Regions from separate parts of the Trinickia sp. NRRL B-1857 genome, predicted to be linked through region 2. Evidence: riboswitches for the same ligand, from Rfam matches in the RefSeq annotation. Region 2 holds a riboswitch; the other holds the start of a gene.
What was found. Region 2 has a riboswitch for ZMP and ZTP ahead of AB1286_RS11935 (LysE family translocator). Riboswitches for the same ligand answer to the same signal wherever they lie in the genome.
Positions count from the first base shown of each region.

Region 1: another riboswitch for ZMP and ZTP. It lies ahead of glyA (serine hydroxymethyltransferase); the one in region 2 lies ahead of AB1286_RS11935 (LysE family translocator).

Region 1 is NZ_JBFLUK010000001.1:3,621,324-3,624,729, reverse strand. Features, by position in the region: gene nrdR (transcriptional regulator NrdR) at 1-324, opposite strand, end outside; gene glyA (serine hydroxymethyltransferase) at 331-1,578, opposite strand; ZMP/ZTP riboswitch at 1,738-1,837, opposite strand; gene ybgC (tol-pal system-associated acyl-CoA thioesterase) at 2,012-2,482, shown strand; gene tolQ (protein TolQ) at 2,636-3,313, shown strand; gene tolR (protein TolR) at 3,324-3,406, shown strand, end outside.
Region 2 is NZ_JBFLUK010000001.1:2,677,360-2,680,765, forward strand. Features, by position in the region: gene AB1286_RS11925 (DMT family transporter) at 1-785, shown strand, start outside; gene AB1286_RS11930 (phytoene/squalene synthase family protein) at 865-1,935, shown strand; ZMP/ZTP riboswitch at 1,990-2,113, shown strand; gene AB1286_RS11935 (LysE family translocator) at 2,150-2,782, shown strand; gene AB1286_RS11940 (hypothetical protein) at 2,894-3,277, opposite strand.

The DNA.
Region 1 (3,406 bases), 940 kb from region 2:
AAGCCGCTCGCTGCGAACCTCTCGCTCTCCGCTGCCGAGCAATTGGTATTCGATGCGGGCCACCGCCGCATCGATCGCCTCGGCGGAAACGGGACGCTTGCGCAATGCGAGCCGCATGCTCGCGGCAATTTTGCGGCGGTCGAACTCGCTGCGGCTGCCATCCTTCTTCACCACCGCCGGCAACGTCAGCTCAACCCGTTCGTACGTCGTAAAACGCTTGTCGCAGGCTGGGCAACGCCGGCGCCGCCGAATGGCGGCGCCGTCCTCGGATACGCGGGAGTCGACGACTTGCGTATCTTCGTGCCGGCAGAAGGGGCAGCGCATAGCCGATTAGCCGTAAACGGGGAACCGCTTCGTGAGCTCGCTCACCTGAGCACGCACACGCTCGATCGTAGCCGCGTCTTCCGGGTTCTCGAGCACGTCGGCAATCAGGTTGCCCACTTGCTCGGCTTCCTTCGGGCCGAAGCCGCGCGTCGTCATTGCAGGCGAGCCCAGACGAATACCGCTCGTCACGAACGGCTTTTCCGGATCGTTCGGGATCGCGTTCTTGTTGACGGTGATGTGCGCGGCGCCGAGCGCTGCCTCGGCGGCCTTGCCCGTGATCTTCTTCGCGCGCAGATCGACGAGCATCACGTGGCTTTCCGTGCGGCCCGACACGATACGCAAACCGCGCTTGACGAGCGTTTCGGCCAGCACGCGCGCGTTTTCCACGACCTGCTGCTGATACGTCTTGAATTCCGGCGAGGCCGCTTCCTTGAACGCCACCGCCTTGCCGGCGATCACGTGCATCAACGGGCCGCCTTGGATGCCCGGGAAGATGGCCGAATTGATCTGCTTTTCGTACTCGGCCTTCATCAGGATCACGCCGCCGCGCGGGCCGCGCAGGCTCTTGTGCGTGGTCGTCGTGACGAAATCCGCGTGCGGCACCGGGTTCGGGTACACGCCCGCTGCGATCAAGCCGGCATAGTGCGCCATGTCGACCATCAGATACGCACCGACCGACTTCGCGATCTTGGCCAGACGCTCGAAGTCGATCTTCAGCGCGAATGCGGAAGCGCCCGCGACGATCAGCTTCGGCTTGTGTTCTTGCGCCAGCTTCTCGGCGGCGTCGTAATCGATGTCTTCGGCCTCGTTCAGCCCGTAGCTGACCACGTTGAACCACTTGCCCGACATGTTCACGGGCGAGCCGTGCGTCAAGTGGCCGCCTTCGGCCAGGCTCATCCCCATGATCGTGTCGCCGGGCTTGAGCATCGCGAAGAACACGCCTTGGTTAGCCTGCGAGCCCGAATTCGGCTGTACGTTCGCGGCGTCGGCGCCGAACAGCGCCTTCACGCGATCGATCGCGAGCTGTTCGACGACGTCGACATATTCGCAGCCGCCGTAATAGCGCTTGCCGGGATAGCCCTCGGCGTACTTGTTCGTCAATTGCGAGCCTTGGGCGGCCATCACGGCCGGGCTCGTGTAGTTTTCCGACGCGATGAGCTCGATGTGCTCTTCCTGGCGGTGGTTTTCCTGCTGGATGGCGTTCCAGATTTCAGGATCGACGTTAGCGATGGTGCTTTGGGCTCTGTCAAACATACGCGTTCCGTTAAGGGTGTACAGGTTGGCCGAATCGTGCGCGGGACACGTACAGGTCGTACGCTTGCGCTGCTGGCGGTGGGCCAGCCCAGACGTGGCGGAAGATTCCGTTGCGTGGGCGAGACAACCGCTGGCGACGCAAACAACGGCGCACCATCTTTCGGCTGCCCAGGCGAACGGCAAAACGGCACCCTGCGCTTCACGGTGGGTCGCTCCACCTTGACCCCGAAGGGCTTTATCGCCAGTCACGCAGGGATGAGCGCGTTAGTTTATGTGAAGCGCACCCAATAGGCAATTGGCTCCCTTTGAGATGCACCGCGCTCAGCCCGTCTATCGCTCGGGTCGGCCGGGGCGGCACCACGCAAACGCCCGATTGGCGGGGCTGTCCAAGCAATTTCGAGTCCGGTTGGCACATCCGGTAAAATGCCGGGCCATGAACCAGCCAACCAGCCATCGCGGCGTGCAATTCAGCTTCGATTGGCCGATCCGCGTCTATTACGAAGACACCGATGCGGGCGGCATCGTCTTTTTCGCGAACTATCTGAAGTTTTTCGAGCGGGCGCGCACCGAATGGCTGCGTGCGTGCGGCATCGATCAACGCAGGCTCGCCGAGGAGCACGGCATCGTCTTCATCGTGAGTCAGACGGCCGTGCAGTACCGCGCGCCGGCGCGGCTCGACGACGTTCTGACGATCGCGAACCGCATCGAGCGTCTGGGCAAGGCGAGCGTCGAATTCGTGCAGGAGGCGCGGCGCGACGGCGTAACGCTCGCCGTCGGCACGATTCGGGTCGGCTGCGTCGAGCTCGCCACGCTCAAGCCTGTCGCGTTGCCTGTTTCGGTTGCCGATGCGCTGCGCCGCGATCCGCGAGCATTTGCAGAGGGCGTGTCAACGGCAAACGCCTAATTTCCGTTGAGGACTACGTCGATGAACTAGTATCGTGCCGCTCGATACCAAACGGGGTTCCGCCTTGATGCATCAACGCTTTCAAGTGGCCGACTATTAGCCTTTGCGTACCTTGCAGGGACCTCGCCGTTCTGACGCATAAGCACACTTTTTATGAATAACGCACAAGATTTGTCGATCATTTCCCTCGTCCTGAACGCGAGCGTGCTCGCGCAAGCGGTGATGGGGCTGCTGCTGCTGCTCTCGCTGATGTCGTGGACGTTCATCTTCCGCAAGTGGTTTGCCATCCGGCGGGCGCGAGCGCAAACTGAACAATTCGAGCGGGATTTCTGGTCGGGCGGCGATTTGCAGGCGCTCTATCAAAGCGCAGCCAACAACCGGCATACGATCGGCGGGCTCGAGCGGATTTTCGAGTCGGGCATGCGTGAGTTCTTGAAAGGCAAGGAGCGGCGGATCAACGATCCGGGCGCCATCCTCGACGGTGCGCGCCGCGCGATGCGCGCCGCCTTCCAGCGCGAGATGGACGTGCTCGAGGCCAACCTCGCCTTTCTCGCATCGGTGGGTTCGGTCAGCCCATATATCGGGTTGTTCGGTACGGTGTGGGGGATCATGAACGCGTTCCGCGGTCTGGCCAACGTGCAGCAAGCGACGCTTGCGAACGTGGCGCCCGGCATCGCCGAGGCGCTGACGGCGACCGCGATCGGCCTGTTCGCGGCGATTCCCGCCGTGGTCGCCTACAACCGCTACGCGCACGACATCGATCGCCTAGCGATCCGCTTCGAAACGTTCATCGAAGAGTTCTCGAACATCTTGCAGCGCCAGGCGCATTAAGGAGCACGCGATGGCCGGCTCCACCAACCGATCCAGCATGCGCGGCGGCCGTTCCCGGCGCGCGATGGCCGACATCAACGTCGTGCCGTACAT
Region 2 (3,406 bases):
GGCATGCGCCGGCCTTCGCCTTTCTGCTGATGCGCTTTGCGCTTGCCGGCGCCGTGCTTGGGCTCGTCGGGCTGTGGCGACGGCGCTGGCTTCCGGCGCGCGGGACGCGGTGGCGCGTCGCATTGACCGGCGCGCTGCTCACGGGCGGCTACTCGATCTGCTATTTGCTTGCACTCGCACGCGGGCTGACGCCGGGGCTTTTGGCGACGATCCTCGGCGCGCAACCGATCCTGACGATGCTGGCCACCGAGCGGCGTCACTCGCCGCGCCGGCTGGCGGGGCTTGCGATCGCGCTCGTCGGCTTGGCGCTGGTCGTTCATCCAGGCGGGAACGCGGCGGCGAGTTCGGTCGGCGGTGCGGTGCTCGGACTGGCGGCGCTCGGTTGCATGACCGTCGGCGCGATCTTTCAGAAGCGCATCGCCCAGGCACCGATCGACGTGCTACCGCTGCAAAACGCCGTCGGCCTGGTCATGTGCGCGGCGATCGCCCCGACCATGCCGCTCGCGTTTCGGCCGGACGCGACGCTCGTCGTGTCGGTGCTGTGGCTCGCGCTCGTGATCTCCGTTTTCGCGCAGTTGCTGTTCTATCGATTGGTGCAACGCGGCGATCTCGTGAATGTGACGAGCCTGTTCTATCTCGTGCCGATCGTGACGGCGCTCATGGACTACGTTTTTCTCGGCAATCGCTTGCGGCTCGGGGAAGTCGCCGGCATGGCGGCGATTTTGAGCGGGCTTGCGCTCGTGCTGAGTGCCGATCGCAAACTGAAGGCATCGGTCGGCACATAGTCGTTGTCTGACGAAGGACGGGCGCACCGCGGCGGACGGCTACAATGGCGCACCGGTGCGTCCCTCACTCATTCGATTCATGTCCAACGCTGCTCGCGCCGATCTGCTCGGCCCCCTGCTGAAAAGTGTTTCCCGCTCGTTTTATTTGACGTTGAACGTCTTGCCCGGGGCAATGCGCGACCCGGTCGGCCTGGCGTATCTGCTCGCGCGGGCCGCCGACACGATCGCCGACACCTCGCTCATCGAGCCCGCGCGCCGGTTATCGCTGCTGCTGGCGCTGCGCGCCGCCGTGGGCGGCGACCGCAGCGAGGAAACGGCCGCCGCGATTCGCAGCATTGCCGGCGAGGTGGCCGCCACGCAGGCACTGCCCGACGAGAAGCGCTTGCTCGAAACGCTCGACGCGGCGCTCGCGCTGCTCGACGAGCTCGAACCGGCCGATCGCGATGCCGTGCGCGACATCGTAGCCACGCTCACGACGGGCATGGAGTTCGACTTGCAAACATTTCCGTCCGAGGATTCGGGGGCGGTCGCCGCGCTGACGGATATGGCCGAGCTCGATCGCTACACGTACCTCGTTGCCGGATGCGTCGGGGAGTTTTGGACGAAGATGACCTGCGCGCATGTGCCGGGCACCTTCGCCGAACCGGCCGAGACTGTGATTGCGCGCGGCGTGCGCTTCGGCAAGGCGCTCCAGTTGACGAACATCCTACGAGACTGCGCGAAAGATCTGCGTATCGGCCGCTGCTATTTGCCCGAGCCGCTGTTGACAAGGCACGGGCTCACCGTCGAATCGATGATGGCGCCCGATGGTTCGTTGCGTGCGCGTCCCGTCCTCGTCGAGTTGATGGCGACGGCGCTTGCGCACTATCGCGCCGCGGCCGACTACACGTTCTCGATCCCGCGCCTGTCGGTACGCCTGCGTCTGGCTTGTTTGTGGCCGATTCTGATTGGACTCAAGACGCTGCGTTTGCTCGCGGCCAACGAAGCCTGGCTCGATCCGGCCCATATCTCGAAGGTGAGCCGCAACGACGTCTACCGGCTGGTCGCGGGCTCGACCGCCGTCGTTTGCTTCGACAGCGTGCTGCGCCGATGGATCGAACGCATGATGCGCGAGATCGAAGCGACGCTCGGTACGACCGTTATTGCGTGATTGAGCAGACAATGCGCGGTTTGCGGCGCATCACGACGAAGCATGAAATAATCGATTCATCCGCGCGACTGGCGCCGTGAGATGGAGCACACCATCGGGAAGCGCGGGGACGAAGGTGAATGCGCGTTTTTCGCGAGCGCCTTGGTCGACGGATCCGCCGCGCGCCTGGGCATGCAAGGCCTGCCATCAATCCATCGTCGATCGAGGAGAAGCAATGCCCACGTCCGGTTCTCTACTCGCGTTCGGTCTCGTCGCGCTCGGTATCGCGCTGACGCCCGGTCCCAACATGATTTATCTCGTGTCGCGCTCGCTTTGCCAGGGGCGAGCCGCGGGCATGATTTCGCTCGGAGGCGTGGCGCTTGGCTTCGTCTTCTATATGGTCAGCACGGCCTGCGGGATCACCGCGCTGCTGATGGCCGTGCCGTTCGCCTACGACGCGCTGCGTCTCGGCGGCGCGCTCTATTTGGTCTATCTGGCGTGGCAGGCTTTGAAGCCGGGCGGCCGTTCGCCGTTCGAGGTGCGGGATTTGCCCGCCGATAGCCCGCGCAAGCTTTTCGTCATGGGCTTCGTGACCAACTTGCTCAATCCGAAAATCGCCGTCCTGTACCTATCGCTGCTGCCGCAATTCATCGATCCGCACCGTGGCAGCGTGCTTGCGCAGTCGCTGACGCTCGGCAGCCTGCAAATCGCAGCGAGCCTCGCGGTGAACACGGTCGTGGCGATGATGGCCGGTTCGATCGCGGCGTTTCTCGCGGGCCGTCCGAGTTGGGTGATGGTGCAACGCTGGATCATGGGTACCGTGCTTGCCGGCCTTGCCGTTCGGATGGCGACCCAGGCGCGGCGCTGAGCCGAACGATCGAGGGGCCGGCCTTCGATTCGGCTCCCACGGTTGGAAAAAAACGCGGCACGCCTTTCGGCGATGCCGCGTTTTTTAATGGCAGCGCGTGCCGTTGCTACTTCAATAGCCAATCGCCCGTGCGGCGCCGTCCAGTTCTTGATTGATGACGCGCTGCTCGTCGGCTGAAATACCGCCACCGTGTTGGCCCGCCATGTCGCCCGTTTCTTGGCGGATTACGTCCAGCCGATGGTGCAGCGCAGCGCCGGTAGGCGGCGGATAGTAGCCCTGGTCGACGCGTTGATCGATGCGGCGGCTCAGATTGTCGATTCGCTCGTCCACTTCGGCGCGCCGTGCAAGTTCGGCCTCGTGCGGATTGGGCCGGACCACGGGGGGCGGCGGCGGCGGGGGCGGGGGATGCCGCCGCGGCGGCGGCGGTGTGACGACACACGCCGCTAGCGTGGAAACCAGCGCGCAATAAACGAGTGCGCGAATCGAGCGTTGCATCCCATTCTCCTTGTGCTTATGCATGGGTTTTAGTGTGTGGGCGGACCATCGTGGTCTCGCGATAACAAACGTCCGGCATGCCGAGCTCGATGACATACCGGCTCAAAATCTTGCATTGGCGGGTTACGC